One region of the Bovifimicola ammoniilytica genome, then DNA from elsewhere that is predicted to be linked to it. Evidence: a T-box and tRNA genes for the amino acid it is inferred to sense, from the RefSeq annotation. Region 1 holds a T-box; the other holds one or more tRNA genes.
What was found. The T-box of region 1 lies ahead of OCV48_RS05020 (valine--tRNA ligase). A T-box ahead of a tRNA ligase gene usually reads a tRNA of that ligase, here a tRNA-Val.

Region 1 (12,083 bases):
TTCTTTCTCCCTCCCGATAAAATATTTTCAATATAGATTAGTTTGTCATAAATTAAGCATTTGTTTTATCTTTCTTTTAATTTCCTAATTCTATATGGTTTCCACAAAATCTCTGATATTTGATTAAAATTTTGTGCATTTTTCTAAATAAAAAGAAGGACAACTCTTCATAAGCTATCCTTCTTGTGTACTTTAAATTCCATTATATTATATGGATTATGATTATTTATCAGTAATGGCTACAATTCTTGCCTGTACATTCTCAGTTGCTTTCGCATCAAGTCCCTCTGTCTTAGCAAAGGTGTCATTAATAAGACTTGATAAATTCTTAAGTGCTCTTTCCTTGTAGCCTGCTGCCGCTGCTACATCCTGACCTAATGCTAACGTATACTGCTTCTCATATGCCTCACCAAGCTTGTCTGCTGCTGAAACATAATCAATAGAAGTAAAATTATATAAGAAGCATTTTGTTAAATCTTCTATTGCCTTATCATAAGCCTCTAATGTATTAGCTGAAGCTAACTCATTTCTGCCATTATTATAATAATTAGCTGCTGCCTGATTATATACTTCTGGCTGAATCGAATTGTATAATGTGGTAAATGTCTCGGAACGCGCATTATTAGTTATCTTCTGTAATGAATCTGCACAATTAATATAGTCTTTGGTATTAAAATAATTAATTGCAGTTATAAGGTTATCATAATCTGCAAGAATCTGTGTGTTTTCATTTCCTTTAGAATCAAGCTGTCCTGATAAATCTGTCTTTTCACCCTCTAATGATGCTATCTTACTCTCTAACTCTTTCTTACCATTATTAAGTGTTTCTATCTGAGAATTTAACTTTAATACTTCTTTATTATGACTATCTTTAAGAGTTTTCTCCTTAGTAGGAACTAATAAGAAAAATGTCATTGCAACACCGATAATCAGACCTATTACAACGTTAATAACTGTAATCATTCCTGAATTAGATTCCCTGTATACACTACGTCTTTTAGGTATAATCACATCATATCCATTTCGTAATTCCTTTTCGGTCTGTTCCTTATCATAATCACGTATTTTATCTTTCTTGATTTCTTTACCGATATCAATTCTCTTGGTATCTGTTTCAATATTTATCTCTTTCAGATATTTTTTAGCTAACGGATTATTTGTATCAATCTTTAAGGCTTTCATAATAGGCTTTCTGGCTCTATCATAATCGCCTTTCTTCATATACAATAATGCAAGTAATAAATGCCCCTTAATCAGGTTAGGATTAGTATTTAATACTTTCTTAAGCTGGATTACAGCTAAATCATCGCTTCCCTGCTTAGCATAATTTAAAGCATAATTGTATTTCTTAATTGTCTGGTTGATTGTATCTAATCTCACAGGATTAGACTGTAATCTCTTTATGTAATCATCTGCAATATTCTTATCCGGCTGGAAATTCTTACTTATAATCCATTCCGAAAAAGCCTGTACTGCCTCTCCCATTTCGAAATATACCAGTCCTAATAAATTTCTTGCATTTGTATTCTTCTTATCAAGTCTTACACTTCTTCTAAGTAACTCACATGCACCTGTCAAGTCTCTAATCTGGGCTTTTGCAAGTCCCATATTATAATATGCATTTGACAATCTTACAATCTTCTTATATACAGCCACATCTGCTCCACAACTGTTACAGAAATCGTTACTTGAAAGTACGCTGTTACATCTATAGCATCTCATCTTAATTTTAATCTCCATTCTGCAGATATTTTAGTCATTATTCTTCATTTCTTTTAACATTTCAAGCACAACATCTGTTATATCTTTGATATTACTATTGTATATTGCATCTTCTGTCTCATCTACTTCAAGACTTGGACTGAATTTCTTTATTTCTTCATCATAATTAATCATAGGATTACCCTTTCTTTCTAAATAAATATTATCTGTATATCTTAAATCTATCTGCAAATACTATTAATTCTGCAAATTATTTTTATCATGTTAATTTTTTGGTATGCATATGTCTTAATCCGGCGAATTAACTTTAATTCTGCAGGCTTTTTTTAATCTCGCCAACTAAATATAGTGAGCCTACGCAGAAAAGCACATCTTCTTCTTTTTTCGCATCTACAGCCTGCCGGAATGCCTGACTTACATCTTCATTTACTGAAATGTTCGCCTCACAACCGTATTTTCTGAAATCTTCATAGATTTTATCTGTCTCTAAGCCTCTGTCCGAATCTATTCGTGTTATATATACATTCTTTACTTCAGTTTCTGATAGCTTAGAAACCATATATTCATAATCTTTATCCTTAACTACTGAAAACAAAATGTTCTTATCACCGGTACATTCATATTCATTAAATGTTTTTATGAACTCATCTATCCCCGGGCCATTATGCGCACCATCTAATATGATACCCGGCATAATCATTTCCATTCTGCCCTCCCAGTGTACATTTGCAATTCCTGACTTAACTAAATCTTTCATATTCCTTATCTCCGGCATACACTCAATTGTCTTAATAGCGACAGCCGCATTCTGTACCTGATACTCAGATATAAAAGGAACTGAGAATATATCATTTAAATAATACTCACTAACTATTGAAAAATCAACACTTTTATTCGTTTTTTTGATTATTTTATAATTATCTACAAGAACTTTTACTGTTTTCGCCTGCATTTTTTCTGCAACATCACTAATCACATCTGATACTCTCTCATCTGCTCCCCAATATATTACGGGAACATATTTTTTAATAATTCCCGCTTTCTCCACAGCAATCTTCTCTATCGTGTCACCCAAATATTCCATATGGTCCATTCCGATTGAAGTAATAACTGTAAGATATGGTGACAGCATAGAATTAGTTGCATCAAGTCGTCCGCCAAGTCCCGTCTCTAAGACTATGTATTCCACAGCTTCTTTATTAAAATTCCACATTGCCATAAGAAATAAGAATTCAAAATATGATGGATGTGGATAATCCTCTTGTTTCATCTTATCCACGACATTTTTTACCTCATTGAATGCCTGTACAAACTCTTCATCACTTATTTCTTTGTTATTTATTCGTATTCTTTCATTAATATGTACAAGGTGTGGCGAAATAAAAAGTCCTGTTTTCTTCCCACAATTGACAAGTACATTAGATAATATTGCACATACTGTACCTTTTCCGTTAGTACCTGCAACATGTATAATCTTCATCTTGTTACTCTCGTCTTGTTTTATTCCTAACTCCTCTAGGAATCTTCTTGTATGTTCAAGAGAATTCTTACTTGTGAACTTCGGAATATTATCTATGTATTCTACAACATCTTCGTATTTCATACTAATCCTCATTTCTGAGTGGTTTATCTCCATTCAATTGTTTAACAACGATTATAGGAATTATTTTATGATTTTGCAAGCAAATGTTATCACGTAATTTCGACAATTAGCTAATTAGCCTAATCTGTTTTTAGATTTTTCTCACCAAATGCATCAAACTCATTAAAAAAAATCTATTACCATACCCGCTCAAATAAATAGCTGTATGAAAAATCACATACAAAATTTGATTTTCCATACAGCTAAAAACAAATTATCCTTATTTCATAAGATGAGCAAGTTGTGTCTTAACCTGTTCCATCATCTGCATATATTTAGCCTGCTTTGCTTTCTCTTCTTCAATCTTAGCAGCAGGTGCTTTGCTTACGAATTTCTCATTAGAAAGCATTCCATTAGAACGTGCAAGTTCTTTAGAAAGCTTCTCTTCTTCTTTCTTAAGTCTTTCTATTTCTTTTTCAATATCTACTAATTCAGCGAATGGCATATAGATTGTAGCTTCAGGTATAACTGTTGATACCGCATCTTCACCGATTCCATTCTTATCTGTCTGTATAATAACCTCGCTTGCATATGCTAAAGTCTGGAAGAACACTCTGCCCTCTTCAAATATACCTGCAACCTTATTGCTTTCTGTTACAACATATACCTGTGCTTTCTTAGATGGTGGAACATTCATTCCTGCTCTTACATTTCTGATATTGTAAACAGCCTGTTTGATTAATTCAACATCCTCTTCTTCTTTCTCGAAATTAAATTCGTCCTTATATTCAGGCCATTTTGTTACCATAAGTGATTCCGCATCTTCATTTAATGTACAATAAATCTCTTCTGTAACGAATGGCATATATGGATGAAGTAGCTTAAGTGATGTTTCAAGAACTGACTTAAGGGTGTAAAGTGCCGCATCTTTTGTTGTGTTGTCTTCACTGTATAATCTTGGTTTAACCATTTCAATATACCAGTCACAGAACTCTTCCCAGATAAAGTTATAAAGCTTATCTGCAGCAACTCCTAATTCGTATTTATCGATATTTTCTGTCACATCTTTAATAAGTTTATTTGCCTTTGATAATATCCATTTATCAGCATCTGTAAGTGTGCTTACAGGAACTTCCTTAATACCACCTTCAGGCATATTCATCATTATGAATCTTGATGCATTCCATACTTTATTAGCAAAGTTTCTGCTTGCTTCAACTCTTTCATAATAGAAACGCATATCGTTACCAGGTGCATTTCCCGTAATAAGTGTAAATCTCAATGCATCAGCACCGTATTTATCTATAACTTCAAGTGGGTCAATACCATTTCCAAGAGATTTACTCATCTTACGACCCTGTGAATCTCTTACAAGTCCATGGATTAAAACAGTGTTAAATGGTACCTTTCCTGTATGTTCAAGTCCTGAAAACATCATTCTGATTACCCAGAAGAAAATGATATCATATCCTGTTACAAGTACACTTGTTGGATAGAAATAATCTAACTCTTCTGTCTTATCTGGCCAGCCAAGTGTTGAGAATGGCCATAATGCTGAACTGAACCATGTATCAAGTGTATCAGGGTCCTGGCGCATCTTCTTACCACATTTTGGACAACATACTTCATTTTCTTTACTTACCACCATTTCGCCACAGTCGTCACAGTAAAATGCTGGAATTCTGTGTCCCCACCATAACTGTCTTGAAATACACCAGTCACGAATTCCCTCTAACCAATGATAATATGTCTTATCAAAATGAGGAGGAACGAACTTGGTATCACCATTTTTAACGGCTTCAATTGCAGGTTTAGCAAGCTCTTTCATACTTACAAACCACTGTTTTGAAACTCTTGGTTCAACTGTAGTATGGCAGCGGTAACATGTACCAACGTTATGCTCATGGTCTTCTACTTTAACTAAATATCCACCTGCCTCTAGGTCTGCTACGATAGCCTTTCTTGCCTCGTATCTATCCATTCCTGCATATTTAGGATATTCGTCAACAATCTTTGCATCTTCAGTCATTACATTTAATACTGGAAGATTATGTCTTAAACCAACCTCGAAATCGTTAGGGTCATGTGCCGGAGTAATCTTAACTACACCCGTACCAAAATCTATACCAACATAATCATCTGCTACAACCGGAATCTCTCTTCCTACTAATGGAAGAATTAAGGTTTTGCCAACTGCGTCTTTATATCTTTCATCATCAGGGTTAACTGCTACTGCTGTATCACCTAATAATGTCTCAGGTCTGGTTGTTGCGAGTTCAAGATATCCTGAACCATCTTTAAATGGATATCTTAAATGCCAGAAATGTCCTGCCTGATCCTCATATTCAACCTCTGCATCTGAAATAGATGTAAGACAATGAGGACACCAGTTGATAATTCTTTCTCCTCTATAAATAAGTCCTTTATTATAGAGATTTACAAATACTTCTTTTACAGCCTTGTTACAACCATCATCCATTGTAAATCTTTCTCTGTCCCAGTCACATGAAGAACCTATCTTCTTTAACTGTGCAACAATTCTTCCGCCATACTGTTTCTTCCATTCCCAGGCTCTTTCTAAGAACTTATCTCTTCCGATTTCTTCCTTAGTTATGCCCTCTTCACGCATTTTTTCAACAATTTTAGCTTCTGTTGCAATTGAGGCGTGGTCAGTTCCTGGTACCCATAATGCTTCATATCCCTGCATTCTCTTTGTTCTGATTAAGATATCCTGAATTGTATTATCTAATGCATGTCCCATATGGAGCTGTCCTGTAATATTTGGAGGTGGCATAACGATAGTAAATGGTTTCTTACTTCTGTCTACCTCTGCATGAAAATATTTCTTATTTGTCCATTTGTCATAAAGTCTCTGCTCAATATCAGCAGGATTATAATTCTTCTCTAATTCTTTTGCCATTATTGACTTCCTTTCTAATGTTATTTTAATAATATTTCCTAATAAGTAAAAACGCCCTCTTTGAAACATATCAGCTACATTCCAAAAAGGGCGTATATCACGCGGTACCACCTTTATTTACGACTATCATCGTGTCTCATCTTATCCTATAACGTGGACGGTTCCGTTATGACCTACTGATTATATAAAATATGCTGATGCTCTTTGCTATTACAAATCAAACATCTGCTTATTCTAATCTTCTATAAAATGTTCAGCCATACTGCTTAAAAGCTACCTTCAAAGGTCACTGCCTTAGTAATCTTTCAGCCTGCGAATTACTTTCTCTTTAAGGGTTAACCTTTTACTCCTCTTTATCACTGCATTTATAATATTAACTTTTTTAATGATAAAGGTTTTAAAAATATTTGTCAAGATAAAACCTCTAATAAACGCTAATTTTTATAAACCGATATTGCACATACAGATTGGAGAAAATCATCTTTGTACAGGCATTTGCATATATAAATATTGAAACGTTTGTATGAATTGCTAATTTGGCGGTATCATTTTCCGGCTCTTTTGATTATTTATGTTCATTCAACATCCAGAACATTTAAACCAAAAAGTCCGTCTATGCCACACACTTGATTTATGACGTATCGTGTGTGTGAGTTATATGCCGTCAGAAGCAAAAGGTCGGTGCAGTTAATCACCGTTCAAGCGAAGCGCGTTTGATTGGCTGCACCGTAATAAACTTTGCTGATGACGGCATTTACTCACACCAGATAAAGGAATTATGAAAGTGTGTGTCATAGACGGACACCTTGGCTTAATTGTCTGTCTGGTGAATGTACACAAAATCCGAGCCGAAAAATGATACCTGACAAATTTACGCAATTCCCACAAGTTGTTCCAATATTTATATATCAAATCGCCTGTACATATGATTATTAAATATATCTGTATGTGCAACAGGTTTATAAAAAAATCAGCGTTTATTAGAGTTTTTCTTCGTAGGCATCAAGTATTCCCATTAATTCAGTGCTGTTCTCTTTATCATTCATAATTATATTTTTAACCTCTTCTCTTGCATTGCCTATAACTTCTGTATTATAATCCAGCGATTTTTTGAGACTGTTTCTTCTATTCATCAAATGATTCTTTATTTCATTCATATCACTTGGATTAATAATTGCATATGCCTGACTTATCCATACATTCTGGTCTTTGACATTCATATTTTTTAATAACTGCACTAATTCATCTTCCGCATCAGCCAGTCTGCTCGATGCCTTATTATAGACTTCGTGTTCTTTTTTTAGTGTCAAATATGCACCCCATATTTTATTTAATTGATAGGCACTTTTTACACCATGTTTTTCGTATGAATATGTAAGTCGTCCCGCAATATTTACATATTTTAACTTGATTTTATTAAGCAATCCGATTGCCCTGTTATATTTTATCTCACTTAATCTAAGTTCATTTATTGTCTGATTATGGAGGTAAAATATTCCGGCTGCAAATATGGCTGTGATTCCAATCAGCAAATATATTAACAGGCTGGTATCTTTATTAAATGCATAATTGACTATAAGAAATAATAAGAACAACACTGCAAATGCTATTATTCCTATCTTTGAGGCACCATTTATAAGATAAAGTCTGTTCTTGTATTCCTGTATCTCCATCTTTAATCCGGCTTTTTCACCCTCTAAATATTTCATATCCGTCTTGACTGTCTGGCAATAACTTTCATCTTCTGACATCTGCTTTAAAATGTCTTTTATATCATCTTCACATTCTTTCATATGACTGAACTGCTTTTCAGATAATTTTGCCATAGAACGTCCAAAGTCTCTTCTATCCTTATCTAATACCACAATTTTTTTCGCAATGTTTTTCAATCTTTCTTCCTGTGTATCAGGTAACTCTTCTATTATCTGTATATCAGTAAGATAAGAATTTACTGTCTGATACTCAACCTTTAACTCTGCAATTCTTGAATTAGCACCCATTATTCTGTCACAACAATTCTCTATTGTCTGCTTCTTCTGTTCTAATGTCTCCGCCTGCATAGGCTCGGGTTTAATATAAACTGCCTCGTTATCTTCACTTGTTATCTCTAATTCGTCAAGATAATCCGTTTCTTCCGTTTTATTTCTTCTGAACAATCTCATCTCTATAGTGTCTCCTAACCTATATTACTTCTATAATCATTCTTCCACTCATCAAGAACTTCCTGAACATTCACATAATAATCATCAAGGTTATGTCTGCCATCATATATAAATGTCTGAGATAAATTCTCATATTCAGTTCCATTGTTAATCTGTTCCCAGATATCCTTAACCTCTTCACTGCATTTAAGAACCAGTTCAGAATTAATCTCATTCTCTTTAGTAAAATCAATGTCCTCCTTAATGCCTGAATATTTCATCGCAAATTTGACATTAATAATCTCCTTTAAGGCTTCATCAGATGATTTTAATTCGTACGAATGTTTGAATTTTTCTAATGCTTCTTTTAAATAAAACATTCTGCCCTCTATTTTACCAATTCCTAAGTATACCCCTGCATAGAATTCATTGCTTTCTCTTTTATATATATTGTTATTCAGAATATTTTCATATGTCTTTAACGCACTTCCAAGCTTGCCATTTTCAAAAAGCATATCAGCTCTTGTTTTCATTCGCTCTAACATTCCTTTTGAACTGATAGTCTTTAATTCCTTTTCAAATGCTTTGATTTCTGTTTCGCTGTAATAACGGGAAGATTTTATAATTATCATAACAAGCTCTGCGAAATTCATTCTCTGTCCCATTGCATACATAAGCTTTTGTGCAACCTTTGGCAGATTAAGATTGTTTTCAATATAATCGCAAAGTCCCTCATTAAAGAAACCATCATCTACAAAATATGCGTTATTGTACAGATAGTATGCAAATTCTTCAATAGAATATATATTTAAGTCTGCATCGGCTATCCTGTATGGAACATCTGCTTTTCTACTGCATAAAATCAATCCACTCATACACTTCTCCATTTCTTACAGATAATCTTCTATATCAATTACCCTTTTCACCATTTCTTCGCTTGACTTAAAGAAATCACCAAAGCCTAAATCTTTCACCACCACTATGCATTGTCTGTCATTCCTATAAGCTAACACAATCTCAATTCGTGTTGTCTTATTAGGGCGTGGTGGAAAGCCTCGTAAATCTATCACTATTTCTTTCTCACTCTTGCTAAGTGAAGATACTATTTTAAGTCTTAATTCTTTAGAATCATCTAATATTCCCTCTGCTCTTGCGCCTGCTTCGTACCAGTTGGTTCCTGCTTTTGACAATATGACTGGTATATTCTTGTCATCTTTTTCGACTTCTACTTCGATATTAACTAATGTTCTTCCCGAACATACAAACTGATAACTGTCAGCATTACCTATACCAATCTGACTAAGATTAGCGTAGCCTGCACCCTTAACAAACAGGTTATATCCCTGGAATACTCTTCGTTTACTGCATAAGAACCTTATCGAATCTTCCATCCATTTCTCATAGAAGCCGACACCTGTCAGGAATACTGCTGACACAATATGTTTACTACATAACTTCTTAAGAAGCTCTAAGAATTTCGTATCCATTTCTAGTCTGCCCTGTTCAGTCTGTAAATCACTCACTTTGAACTTCTGTGTCATATCCATCTCTTCGACTACAATCGGCTGTGGTACTCTTGCTCTTACAGTTGTGAGTAATCTTACCAGAAACTGATGCTTTGTAAAATCAAATATCAGCACATCATTTACCCATATTTCCTTTTTCTGTGAAATCATATAATATATAATGCTTTCTGAATGACCGATAATTTTTACGTGTTCCCTGTCATAGCCCATATCATTTAAAACATTTCTAATAAGGTTAACAAGAATACGGTCCGGATATTCAACTGTTACAGATATATAATCAGGCTGCACAATGTGATAATTGCTTTTAAGTATTTTAAACAATCCCTCGAAGAAATGCTTTAATATCTCATATCCCGTATAAGTATTGTTACTTACAACTATACTTTTCTCAGATAAAATTGTCTTAAGGATATCATCAGCTAATATAGCCTCGCCATTCTTTTCCCTAAGCAATGCATCATCACCTATGCACCATTCATCACTATTATTTAATTTTCCTATTTCCGTTGGAATAAGATATTTCTGTTCGCCTGCAATTGTACTTACTGAATCCGGCTCTGCCATATTTCCCATACAATACGCAATCTGCGTGTAATCTCTACACAAATCTATCGAAACGGATATTAAGTTGTTCGCTGTCTTTGTACTCAACTTAGTTCCTCCATATTTTAACATCAAAAGACATCTGTGCTACCTGAACAAATGCTTCACAAGTTCATTATTTACATAATATTTTCCGGCAAGTTCGCTTATCATTCCCTCTTGTTTCATCTCCATACACATAAGTATATCATTTAACATTCCATATCTTGACTGACTTGCCTCAACATTTCTGTCATCAAGCTGGTGGTCTTTACTCTCTGTCACGCGGCTTTCACCATCTGAAATCTCTGTTATATAATAATTTAACTTTTCTCCATAGAATAACGTAAAAGACTTTGTATACATTCCCGTAAAGCAACACTTCATCTCTTCAGTCGTGTACTCTTTCTCCTCATTATTACCTGTTTCAAGATAATAACTAATAAGAACCTTATCCTGTGGCTCTGCTCTGTATACTATCGTTGTCTTATCTAGTATTCTGTCCGGCACTGCAAACCATTTAGTGAACTGTTTATAGAAATCAAATATTATAGTCTTCTTATCTAAATATTTCATACAATCCATGCATATTTCCTTATTAGTATCAGAAATAGTCTTCTTATCAGACTGGTATTTAAGGTATGCACATTTGCATATATCCATAATATTTTTGTCAAATACCAGCTCATCACCTAAGTGTTTGAAAAACATATCATCTACTGGATTCTCCCTGATGAAATATTCGTGCGACATAAAGAATAAATATGCATATCTTATTACTTCGCTTGCACCTTTTTTATAATAAGAATCATAGATTGTAACCACACTTGAAATAAATGTCCTTGAAAATAACATCTGTGCAATAAGTCTTTCCTCTAAGTCCCTGCTTTCAAATTCAAATTCCTTAGAGACACGCCATATCTCCATCATTTCCTTAGTCGTTCCATAATAATATCTGCACAGATAATCTAAAATAATTTCATTGTATTTTCCCTTAGAAAATGCATAATTACAATATTCTAATAATTGCTTATCTTCTTCTATCTCCTTATCTTCCTTAAGTCTCCTTGAGCAATATTTAAGTATCTTACGTGGGTCTATATCGCTATAACCATATTCTATAAGATATTTTTCCGCATACTCATATAAGCCACGCATAATCATAAGTTCTATAACACTCACTCTTGACTTTCTCTTAAGTCTGCTTACGTCTATGCTCATTAGATATTCATCTAATTCTTCGCCATCATAATTATTAGAATAATATTCTATAATGTCCTGTATGATATAATCTTTGTAAACTTCTTCAAAATCATCACTTATCATAACTTCTTTAAAGAGACTTACACCTGATGGAATACTCTTATGATATTTTAGTGTCTGCTCACATTCTTTCGCCATCAGATAAATATTTTCCGGATTTCTTTCTAATGCAATCTTATTTAATCCTTTATCATCATATAATTTTGTCAATGTATAATTAATTGTGTTATGATAAATATTTCCATTAATATCCTTTAATAACACAACTGCGTCATCCGTATAAATATTTATATATGCAATTCCTTTATTAATAACAAATGTCTGCTCATTCACAATCTCTTTAT
Region 2 (12,083 bases), on a different contig from region 1:
CTACTTTTCTGTGGTCTGCAACTGAACCTGGAATACAGAAAGCCTGAAGACCTTCTCCGATTGCTGCTGCTGCATCTGCTGCTTTTCTGCAACCTTTTTTAATTGCAATAGCTGCGCCTACTGTATATGCCCAACATGCATTTTCAAAACAGATTGGCTGAATTTTCTTAACCTGTTCATATACATCTAAGCCAGCATCTTTTGTAATTTTCTCAGCTTCTTCAATTGAGCTGATTCCATAACTATTTAATACAGAATTAATCTGATCAATTCTTCTTTCATATGATTCAAATAATGCCATTTTGTCCGTCTCCTTTCCTATTCTTTTCTTGGATCAATAATCTTAACTGCATCAGCTACACGGCCATACTGACCTTTAGCTTTCTCCCAAGCTGTGTTAGGATCATCGCCTTTTTTGATAAAGTCTGTCATTTTTCCAAGTGAAACGAACTGATATCCGATAACTTCGTTATCTGCATCAAGGGCAATACCTGTTACATAACCTTCAGCCATTTCAAGGTAACGAACACCTTTTTCTTTTGTTGCATACATTGTACCAACCTGTGAACGAAGACCTTTTCCTAAATCTTCAAGACCGGCACCGATTGCAAGACCATCATCAGAGAATGCACTCTGTGTACGTCCGTAAACAATCTGTAAGAATAATTCTCTCATAGCTGTATTAATAGCATCACAAACAAGGTCTGTATTTAATGCCTCAAGAATTGTTTTACCCTGTAAAACTTCAGCAGCCATAGCAGCTGAATGTGTCATTCCTGAACAACCAATTGTCTCTATTAATGCTTCCTCGATAATACCTTTCTTAACATTTAATGAAAGCTTGCAAGCACCCTGCTGTGGTGCACACCAGCCTACACCATGTGTAAAACCTGAGATATCTTCGATTTTTTTAGAATGTACCCATTTTCCTTCTTCTGGAATTGGAGCCGGTTCATGTTTTGCGCCTTTGGCAACCGGACACATGTTTTGAACTTCCTGTGTGTAAATCATTATAGAACTCCTTTCAAGTAAGTAATCTTCATTGGTGCAATTCATATCATATGTAATATCACATCGCACTATATTTTTATTTTCTCACAAATCTTCAAATTAGTCTACAATTTTTTCTAATTTTCCACAAATTATTTTCTATAAATTTTTAATTATTATCTTATATTTTTATAAATATCCTAAAGTTCTTTGCCACAGTATGTACAAAATGAGGCGTATTTTTCTATTTTTGCACCACATTTAGGACATTTCTTAAACTTATCCTCATCAGAAGATGAATATCCACCATTCTGACTTGCATAACCACCATCATTATATGAATTATTTGCATTGTAGTTATTTCTGTTATAACCATTATTCGCATTGTTATAATTATTTGCATTATAACCGTTGTTTCCATTGTTATAATTGTTTGAATTATAACCACCATTTGTATTGTTGTAGTTATTGTTGTTATATCCATTATTTACATTGTTATAATTATTTCCGTTATAGCCGCCATTTGGATTATTGTAATTATTACCATCTTTAAGGTTTGAATTGTTTCCTGAGAATTTAATAATCAAGATAAGAGCAACTGCACCTACAATTCCAAAGAGTCCTAAGAATGCAAATGCTGCCGACATATTATTCTTCTTCGCTAAGTTATAACAAACTACTATCATAACAACTGTTATTACCAAATTTATTATTTCTGGCATTTTTCTAACCTTTTACACCGAAGTGTCCTTTCATTTTTATTTTAATTCAGATATCAAATTATCTGAATCTTATTTAATTAATTATTTTGTTCTATACAATTCACAAGCTTATTAGTTTGTCTTGCTTTATTTGTATATCTTATTTTCCATTTTAAGAAGTTCTTTATGGAATGAATCAATCCTGTTAAGTCCTGAAGCCCAGAGATATGCTCTGTCTACTTCGCCTATTTTATCGAGTGTAAGCCATTCCACACCAATTATAGTCTGCTCCTCTTTACTTAATTCTGGATCAGTTCCCGGCTTCGGCACCTCCTCATCGGAAATTTCAATTAGATATGTATGCACCTCACCTTTGTTATCAGGTTTAAACTGCACAGACAATTTTCTGACTATTTTACCTTTTACACAACTTTCTTCTTCTAACTCCCTAAGAGCCGCCTGCTCATATGTTTCGTCTTTTTCAACTCCTCCACCCGGCAGGCAATAAAAAGTTCTGCCTCCAAGTCTATGTTTTACCATCAATATACTGTCTTTTCTTATTACCATTGCCTGAGCTCTATCCCTGCGCATTTGCATACCGTACCTTTCCTCTTTACTCATAATCTTTGAAACTGATATTCATATCAACATTTCCTGTTATTCCGTCTACAGAACCATTCTCCGTATACTGCCATATATTAATTTTGTATGGAAAATAAAATTCTTTATCATAATAAGCATACCACTTATCATATTCTCCTAACTGTGACATATCTAAAGAAAGTGCATACCATCTTAAATTCGCATAAATCGCCGGAATGTAGCCACCATTACTTATTTCATTGCAAAACGCTATCGCTATCTGTGTGAGTTCTTCTGATGTAAGTCCCTCTGTTCTGACATCTTCATTTAATACATCTTCTGTATCAAATACTACAGGATATGTAATCTTGTATTTCTTTATGTTCTCCATTACAAATTCAGCTTCTTCTTTAGCTTCCTTAACAGATATTGCCTGTGAGAAGAAATATACACCAACTTTTATTCCTGCTTTAGTTGCACCTTCCAGATTATTAAGTGCAGTCTCATCTAAAACAAGTGCTCCTGAACCATATCCACGGTATCCTATTCTAATCATCGCAAATTCCACACCATCTGCTGCAACTTTCTCCCAGTCGATTTCTCCCTGATATTTTGATACATCTATGCCTTTATGTGATACAACTTTATCATTCTTTAAATACTCAATTTCACCATTCTCAAGATTGTTAATATTCTTGTTGTCAATATCATTTTTAGGTACGTTATCGGCAACCGGTAAAAATGAATATTTATTAGAAGCATATACAACTATATTTTCTGGAAAAAGTTCTCTAAGCATTGCCATTGTTCCTTTTCCATTCTCCATATAATCTTTTACTATTGATTTAACTTCATTGTTTCCACTTTCTTCTATTCTTGCATATGTATCAACTTCCTTTTTCTCATTATTACTTCTTCTGTAATAAAAAAATGTCGTTCCTGCCAATGCACCGGCAAGTAATGTTATCAGAACAGAATATATTTTCACACCTGCTCCGCCTTTTTTCTTTACCTTTTTATGAGTATCTTTGTCAACCTCTATATTGTCAAATTTATACTCATTGCCATCATTATAATCTTCTTTGTTACTCATTTTCACTTTTCCTTTTTGTTTCCTGTTTTTTATTCATAACTTTCTATACTATCTCGCCTTTATCTTTTTCTTGTATCTTTATTCGATAATTTTCTTTCATCCAAACTCATATAACGCATTTTACCGCTCTTCTTAGGAACTTCTCCTATCTCTGTGGCAATTAATGCACTAGATAACTCCTTTTTAAGCTTTGTTGCACATGTTGGACAATATCTTCCGTATCTTATATCTGTTCCACACATCTCGCAGGTTATGTAACAATCAGAGCCATCAGGTATCTCAATTCTGCCTTCTCTTAGGAATTTATCTATTCTGCTGACAGGTACTCCTGTTCCCTGTGAAATATTATATGCATTATCAGGACCATTTTCCTGTATATATTTTTTAACTTTGCCAAACGGAGATAATGTCTCATGTCCGCATTGTGAACACACATATATTCCAACTCCGGCATCTTTAAGTATCCCGCCACAATTCTCGCATCTGCCGACTTCTAGCAGTTTATACTCTTTATTCTTTAACGATTTATCTCTATCCATCTGATTTCACCCTTTCTACTGCCCATCATTCCATAAAACCATTAAAATAATATAGTTATGATACCATTTTTAATTATACATTGCAATCATAATCATAAATTACGGATAGCATATAATCTTTACATCTATATAATGAATTTTCCTTATATAACGAATATCCATCTACATAATAGATTCTTTTTTAATAAATATTTATCTGTAAAATAAATTTTAGGGTAAGCAGATAACTTCTGCTTACCCTATTCTCACAATTATAAAAAGCTGCCTAGCGGACTTGAACCGCCGACCTCCGCCTTACCAAGGCGACGCTCTACCGACTGAGCCAAGGCAGCATATATATTACAAACATTGATATTATATCAGATGATTAATTATTTAACAAGCAATATTTAAAACGACTTTATAAATTTAACCTTTTTCTTTATTCTCTGTATGGCATTATCGATTGATTTCGGTTTCTTATCCATTCTTTCAGCTATCTCTATATAATCTGCTCCGTCTATATACATTTTTAATACTTCGTATTCAAATGCACTTAATTCTTTCTCTAACATATGCTCAATATGAAGAACATTTTCCCTGTCAATATATAAATCTTCCGGATTCCTGTGATTAACATTCTGTTTATCCATATATAATTCGTTCGTAACATTGTCATTTAAAAAATTTAACAGCGGAAATGAAATATAACTATTTAACGGACTGTGCTTTTTACGGTTTGAAGCATTTATGGCTGAATAAATCTGTCTGTCAATGCAGAGATTGGCAAATGTCAGAAATGACGCTTCTTTTCTGACATCATAATCTCTTACAGCTTTATACAGACCTATCATTCCCTCCTGAATCAGGTCATCTGTATCGCCGCCGACTAAGAACATTGTTCTGGCTTTACGTCTTACCAGACCTTTATATTTATCAAGAAGATAATCTATAACCTCATCCTTACCATCTCTTGATAACTCTATGAGTTTCTCGTCCGTCATAACCGAATAATCCATTTCCGTCTCCATTCTGCCACTTATTAAAATTATAACATTCTCTGTCTTACAATTTCATATGCAAGTACGCCTGCTGCTACTGATGCATTTAATGAATCTATATCACCTTTCATAGGAATTGTTGCAGTAAAATCACATTTTTCCTTTACAAGACGACTTACACCCTCACCTTCATTGCCAATCACTAAGCCTATCGGCCCTTTAAGGTCAAGATTATACATTAATTCTCCGTCCATATCTGCACATACGAACCACATTCCTTCTTTCTTAAGTTCCTCGATAGTATTAGAAATGTTGGTAACTTTAGCTACAGGTGTGTAGTTAATTGCTCCTGCCGAAGTTCTTGCAACTGTTGCTGTAAGTCCTACTGCTCTTCTCTTAGGTATAATTATGCCATGAGCTCCTGCTAAATTAGCTGTTCTTATAATAGCTCCAAGATTATGTGGATCTTCTATATTGTCTAGAATAAATATAAATGGTGCTTCGCCCTTCTCTTTGGCATTATCAAGGATATCTTCTACTGTCGCATATTCATAAGCGGCCGCTATCGCAATTACACCCTGATGTTTGCCAGTATGCGACATCTGATCTAATCTTTCTTTTACTACATAACTGATAATTGTATTATGTTTTCTCGCTTCTCTTGTAATTGTATTAATCGGGCCATCATGACATCCGTCAAGTATAAACACTTTATCAATAGTTTTTCCTGCTCTGAAAGCCTCAATTACAGCATTTCTGCCCTCTATTGTAAGTTCTTCGTATCTCACACTTTCTCCATTCTGCAGGCACATTCTTCTCCATTCCTGCTATTTTTCATTCTTCTCTAAATAATCAAGTCCGCTTTTCATAAGCTCTAACATTCTGTCTGTTTCATTATTAAGATACAGATAACCCATAAGAGCCTCAAAACCGGTCGCTTTCTTATAATCGGATATGGTTGCATTTTTAGCCATCGTTACTGACTTTGCATTTCTTCCACGCTTATATATCCTTATTTCTTCATCGGTTAATTTATCCATTAACGACATAATTATCACTGCCTGGGAATGTGCATTAACATAACTGCTGCTCTTCTTATGAAGCTTGTTAACCTGGGTATTACCCTTAGTTACTACACAGGTTCTTACAATAATCTCATAGATAGAATCACCGATATATGCTAATACTAAAGGTGAATAATCGACTAAATCAATATCTCTTATGCCCATTCCTTTTTTAATTATACCGAATAATTCTAAACTCTCTTCCATTTTACGCCTTCTCTTGTATCCTCTAACACAATACCTTTATCAAGAAGTAATGCTCTTATCTCATCTGCTCTTGCGAAATTCTTCTCTTTACGTGCAGTCTGACGTTCTTCAATAAGTTTTTCTATTTCATCATCAATGCTTTCTTCTTTTTCGGCAATTATACCCAGTACGTCTGATAATGTAACAATTAATTCTTTTAATTTCTTTGCATACTCTTTAGATGAATTCTCGTTAATTGTAGTATTTGCAAATTTAACAAGCTCAAATATTGCTGAAATTGCATCTGCTGTATTGAAATCATCTTCCATGGCTTTTTTGAATTTCTCTGTAAATTCATCTGCCTTAGTGATATTTTCCTCTTCCTTAGGAGTAATGCTTTCAAGTGAAAGATTTTCTTCCATATGCTTTAAGTTACTTACTGCTGTAAGAATTCTTTCTAATCCGTTCTTAGCAGCTTCCATAAGTTCTGCACTGAAGTTAATAGGACTTCTGTAGTGAGCACTTAACATAAAGAATCTTAATACCTGTAAATCATATTTCTTGCTTATATCTCTTACTGTGAAGAAATTACCAAGTGATTTTGACATTTTCTTATTATCAATATTTAAGAAACCATTATGCATCCAATATCTTGAAAATTCAACACCATTAGCTGCCTCACTCTGCGCAATTTCATTTTCATGATGAGGGAAGATTAAATCTTCTCCACCTGCATGGATATCTATCTGGTCTCCAAGATATTTTTTAGACATAACTGAGCACTCTATATGCCAGCCTGGTCTGCCCTCGCTCCATGGTGATTCCCAATATGGTTCTCCATCTTTCTTAGGTTTCCATAATACAAAATCAAGCGGATCTTCCTTATTCTCTTCACCTGCAACTTTTATCTCTCTGTGGCCTGCCTCCAGGTCATCTATATTTTTCTTAGAAAGCTTACCATAATCTTTGAACTTTCTTGTTCTGTAATAGACTGTTCCGTTTGAGTCATAAGCATATCCTTTTTCAATAAGTTTGCTTATCATCTCAATCATTCCCTGAATTTCTTCTGTTGCAAGCGGATGCTTTGTTGCCTCTTTAACATTTAATGCTTTCATATCTTTTTTGCATTCAGCAATATATCTCTTAGATATCTCATCAGCAGTAACATTTTCTTCAATTGCCGTTTTAATTATCTTATCATCTACGTCTGTGAAGTTTGTTACATAATTTACCTGATATCCTGCATATTCCATATATCTTCTGACTGTATCAAATACAATCATAGGTCTTGCATTACCAATATGAATAAGGTTATATACTGTCGGACCACATACATACATTCTGACTTTTCCCTCTTCTATCGGTACAAATTCTTCTTTTCGTCTTGTCAATGTATTATAAATTTTCATTCTGATTAGAACTCCTTTCGCCTCTATTTCACAATAATGTATAGATTATCACATTAATTATTTCCTTGCAACACACTTATTCATATTAATTGTGTATTGCATTTTTTAATTTCAGATTGTATTTTATGAATTTTTATTCAATTTTTATTTATATTTGTATATCAATCATATACCGGATTTATTTTCTATTAAATTTATTGTCCAATATTATATTGTCTATCTGGCTGTACAACTTCCACAGCCACCACAGTTAAGTGCTCCATAAGACTGCTCTGTTGCAAGGCTTATTGATGCAATTGCCTGTGATGATATTCCCTCGCCATTTCCGGTAAAACCAAGTCCCTCTTCTGTTGTTGCCTTAACATTTATAAGATTTTCATCAATTTTAAGTGCATTTGCAATATTTTTAATCATCTGTTCTCTGTAAGGACCTACCTTTGGTCTTTGTGCTATAACTGTTGCATCAATATTATTTATCACGTAGAGATGCTCATCTAATAATTTTCCAACCTCTTCTAATAATTTAATACTTGATATTCCCTTATATTTTTCATCTGAATCAGGGAAATGCTTACCAATGTCTCCAAGTGCAGCTGCACCTAATAACGCATCCATTATGGCATGTAATAGCACATCTGCATCTGAATGTCCGAGCAGACCTTTTTCATAAGGTATCTCTACTCCACCAAGTATAAGTTTTCTATCTTCAACTAATCTATGAACATCATATCCTAAACCAACTCGCATATATCCTCCGTTCTGAAGCAACTTTTATACTTCTTTAATATGTAATTATATATTTCATTTAAGTAATTTTCTATCGAATAATATATCATATAATTTATAAATAAGAAAGCTACTTTATATTTTTACATAATATTATACAAAAAAACCGGAACAATAAGTTCCGGTTTAAATTCAGTAGCGGAAAAGGGATTTGAACCCATGACACCACGGGTATGAACCGTGTGCTCTAGCCAACTGAGCTATTCCGCCATATATGTCAGATACATTCTAAAAGTGATGGGACCTACAGGGCTCGAACCTGTGACCCTCTGCTTGTAAGGCAGATGCTCTCCCAGCTGAGCTAAGATCCCGTTGCCTTATCCTGTATCGAACTTGCTAGGATAGTATAACCATTTTAGAGATATTTGTCAATAACTTTTTTAAATTTTTTATTTTTTTTGTATTTTTCTGTTTTTACTTCAAATCTTCTTTCATAATCACTTCAAAACTAATAACTCCAATGACCAATTCTACTACCATTATAAGCAGATATATCCATATATTTCTATTTAAAAAGCTTGAGATGCCAAAGTAACTTGATATTACCGCAACTATATTTGCACACGCATGAATAATTATCGGTGCCAGAATACATTTATATCTCATATATACACATATAAGTATAAGCGATAATAGAAATGTATATGTTCCCTGCAACAGATTATAATGGAATACTCCAAATACAAGTGATGCTACAAATATTGCATATTTTGCATCGATAACCTTTGTTAATCCGTTAAACAAAAGTCCTCTATAGATTAATTCTTCTGCTATCGGAACCACAATTCCAAGTGACACAATCTGTAATATAATATTTCCTGATAATAATGCATTACTGGTATTCTCATAATTGCCTATTATATTATCAAGCGGAAGCATTGATACGAATCTCGAAAGGCCTACGCTTCCAATTGCTCCGATTATTACAAGATTGAAATAATCGTTTACTTTAAGACTTGTAAATACTTTAGATAACTTATAAGCTTCATAAGTATTTTTATGTCTGAAATAATAATATCCAAAAACAAATATTGCTATTGCTGCTGAAATAAATGTAATCAGATATGAATATTTATCAAGATTATTCGTTATATTATCCATAAATTTATATGATGATATAAAACTGTTACTGTTAGATGTGCTTTTCGCCTGTCTGACAAATATTATTATATCTGCTACCACTTCAACAAACATTGTTATAAATAAATATATTATCGGTGGACAAAATGCCATAATTATATTTTTAAATCTGATATCTTTTTCGTTCACATTTTTCTCCAATTATTTTTATTATTCTTTGTTTGAACTTAATATATTAAATAATACTTCATTCGATATATTTTTTCAATATTATTTGATTTTTAAATAATGCAATGTTATAATCTCTATGTTTTGTTTAATATTACAAAAGAAATGAGGATAGTGTAAAAAAATAATGCTGATGCGATTATTTTTTTACACGGCTATTTGTTTCAGAGCGAAAGCAAATAGCTTTTTGGGGCAGATGAGAAATCGCCTACGCGAATTTCTCACCGCCCCTTCGCAACAAGTCGCTCAGAAATGAGGATTATTATGAACAATAATAAACTATCAGATTTTAAATATGGTTTTAAAAAAGGTATTCCTATTGCCATGGGATATATACCGGTGTCTTTTTCATTTGGTTTTATGGCTGTAAATGGAGGGCTCCCTATCTGGTTAGCAGTCTTGATTTCGGTAACAAACCTCACAAGTTCAGGTCAGCTTGCTGGAACTAACCTGATTATTCATGGTGGAACCTTATTAGAAATCACACTTAATACATTTATTATTAATCTGCGATATTTCCTGATGTCACTCTCTCTTTCACAGAAAGTCGAGAAAAAAACTTCAATATTACATAGGCTTATTTTTAGTTTTGGTATAACTGATGAGACTTTTGCCCTTGCTGCCACTGAGCCCAAGGCATTATCAGCTTCATATATGTATGGACTTATTACAGGGCCATTTTGGGGCTGGACATTAGGAACACTCTTAGGTGCATGTGCATCAAGTCTTCTTCCTCCAAGTCTTAAGGGTGCTATGGGAATTGCATTATATGCTATGTTCATCGCTATAATAATTCCACCATCTAAGAAATCAAAACCGGTATTAACAATTGTCATAATGTCAATTGCAATTGTATGTATTATAAGATACATTCCTATATTCAGCTTTATTTCCTATGGTTTCAGCATTATTATTGCAACAGTCATATCTTCTGCTATCGGAGCATTTTTATTTCCGGTTTCCGAAGAAAATACAAGGTAATGCATATATAAAATTGATACAATCATTGAATTAATACAAATATAAATTAACGCAAATATAAATTAACGCAAATCAAATATATAACAAGTATAAATTATAACAGATTATTTTTATTTCTAACGAAAGGATATATATATTACACATATTTAGTAATATACTTAGGGTGATAAAATGACGAGAACACTGATTGCCGTCGGATTAATGGCTTTAGTAACATATTTACCAAGGGTTCTTCCAATGGCTGTTTTTAGAAAAGAGATTAAATCAACATATTTAAAATCATTTTTATATTATGTACCATATGCAGTATTAGCAGCACTTACATTTCCTGATATCTTCACATCTACTAATTCCGTTGCAAGCTCTATCTGTGGTACTGTTGTGGCATTATTCTTAGCTTATAAAGAGAAAAGTCTTGTTGTCGTTGCAGTATTCTCAATGCTTGCTGTATATTTAAGCCAGTTAGCATTTACATATATTTTCTAAACTATATAAAAACACACTATGGCAGGTGCTTATGCAACCTGCCATATGTATGTAAATTCTTATTTAATTTTTTAATTCTGTTAATTAAATCTGATTCTCTCTTAAGAACTTGTCGATAGCCATTATCTCAACACGAATATTTCTCATATGTTCAATATGTTTCTGGAAGTTACCTTTATCACCTAATAAGTTAAGTGCCTTAGAATTATCTCCTGTGTCAACAAGCGGAATAGTATTGAACTGGTTATTTTCAATATATTCAGCTGCTTTCTTCATCTCTTCAACAAGACTATTCTTATATGTTACGATTTCTTCTTCTAATCTAATCTTACGCTCTTCTTCTTTCTTAATCTTCATCTTAATAAGAACAGCGGCTGTATCAAGAATTACATCGTTAGCATTGAATGGATAAACTAAAACATTAGGTTTCTTAATCTTAATAAGCTGCTGACCCTTTTCATAGTCAATTCCTGCATTCTTCATAAATGCTGTAATCTCTGGGTCAACTTTTGGATATGTAAATTCTTCACCTTCTAAGTAATAGATTCCACTCTGGTTACTCATCACACCGGTATCAGTATCCATATCATATGTTCTAAATCCGATTATTCTAATATCACGAGCCGGATCATCCATTGCTAATACCTTTTCCATAATCACTTCAGGATTCTTATCCTCAATAGGCTGTGTATTATTAATAATACCAAATCCAATATTTAGAATCTGTACAAAACTTTTTACCATCTACATGTATCCCCATTTCTATAGTATTTTTTTATAAAAAAGAACGATTAAGATAAGTGTCCTAAATACAAACAAATATCCTGCAATTGCCAATAATGACTTAACTATTCACGAACTTTTCTATACATAAATAATATAGTACACACCCGCCTTTATGTCAACGAATTTTTTCCTGTTTTTATATAATTTACACAAAAATCATATTGATTTAATAGCATTTTCTAAATAAAATAC

Region 2: it encodes a tRNA-Val, which carries the amino acid that the T-box ahead of OCV48_RS05020 (valine--tRNA ligase) is inferred to sense. The anticodon was not compared.

What each region holds. Positions count from the first base shown of each region.
Region 1 covers NZ_JAOQJN010000003.1:250,476-262,558, forward strand. The annotation lists gene OCV48_RS05005 (tetratricopeptide repeat protein) at 223-1,722, opposite strand; gene OCV48_RS05010 (hypothetical protein) at 1,753-1,953, opposite strand; gene OCV48_RS05015 (bifunctional folylpolyglutamate synthase/dihydrofolate synthase) at 2,030-3,325, opposite strand; gene OCV48_RS05020 (valine--tRNA ligase) at 3,585-6,224, opposite strand; T-box leader at 6,308-6,593, opposite strand; gene OCV48_RS05025 (AAA family ATPase) at 7,205-8,386, opposite strand; gene OCV48_RS05030 (hypothetical protein) at 8,401-9,240, opposite strand; gene OCV48_RS05035 (DUF5716 family protein) at 9,256-10,545, opposite strand; gene OCV48_RS05040 (DUF5717 family protein) at 10,585-12,083, opposite strand, start outside.
Region 2 covers NZ_JAOQJN010000002.1:114,741-126,823, reverse strand. The annotation lists gene OCV48_RS02400 (GGGtGRT protein) at 1-301, opposite strand, end outside; gene OCV48_RS02395 (iron-sulfur cluster assembly scaffold protein) at 319-1,011, opposite strand; gene OCV48_RS02390 (zinc ribbon domain-containing protein) at 1,191-1,712, opposite strand; gene OCV48_RS02385 (NUDIX domain-containing protein) at 1,839-2,282, opposite strand; gene OCV48_RS02380 (glycoside hydrolase family 25 protein) at 2,305-3,366, opposite strand; gene OCV48_RS02375 (hypothetical protein) at 3,426-3,905, opposite strand; tRNA gene OCV48_RS02370 (tRNA-Thr) at 4,165-4,237, opposite strand; gene sigH (RNA polymerase sporulation sigma factor SigH) at 4,295-4,903, opposite strand; gene rlmB (23S rRNA (guanosine(2251)-2'-O)-methyltransferase RlmB) at 4,933-5,673, opposite strand; gene OCV48_RS02355 (Mini-ribonuclease 3) at 5,713-6,156, opposite strand; gene cysS (cysteine--tRNA ligase) at 6,141-7,544, opposite strand; gene ispF (2-C-methyl-D-erythritol 2,4-cyclodiphosphate synthase) at 7,761-8,291, opposite strand; tRNA gene OCV48_RS02340 (tRNA-Met) at 8,467-8,540, opposite strand; tRNA gene OCV48_RS02335 (tRNA-Val) at 8,569-8,641, opposite strand; gene OCV48_RS02330 (CPBP family intramembrane glutamic endopeptidase) at 8,745-9,599, opposite strand; gene OCV48_RS02325 (AzlC family ABC transporter permease) at 9,903-10,619, shown strand; gene OCV48_RS02320 (AzlD domain-containing protein) at 10,791-11,105, shown strand; gene OCV48_RS02315 (hypothetical protein) at 11,190-11,849, opposite strand.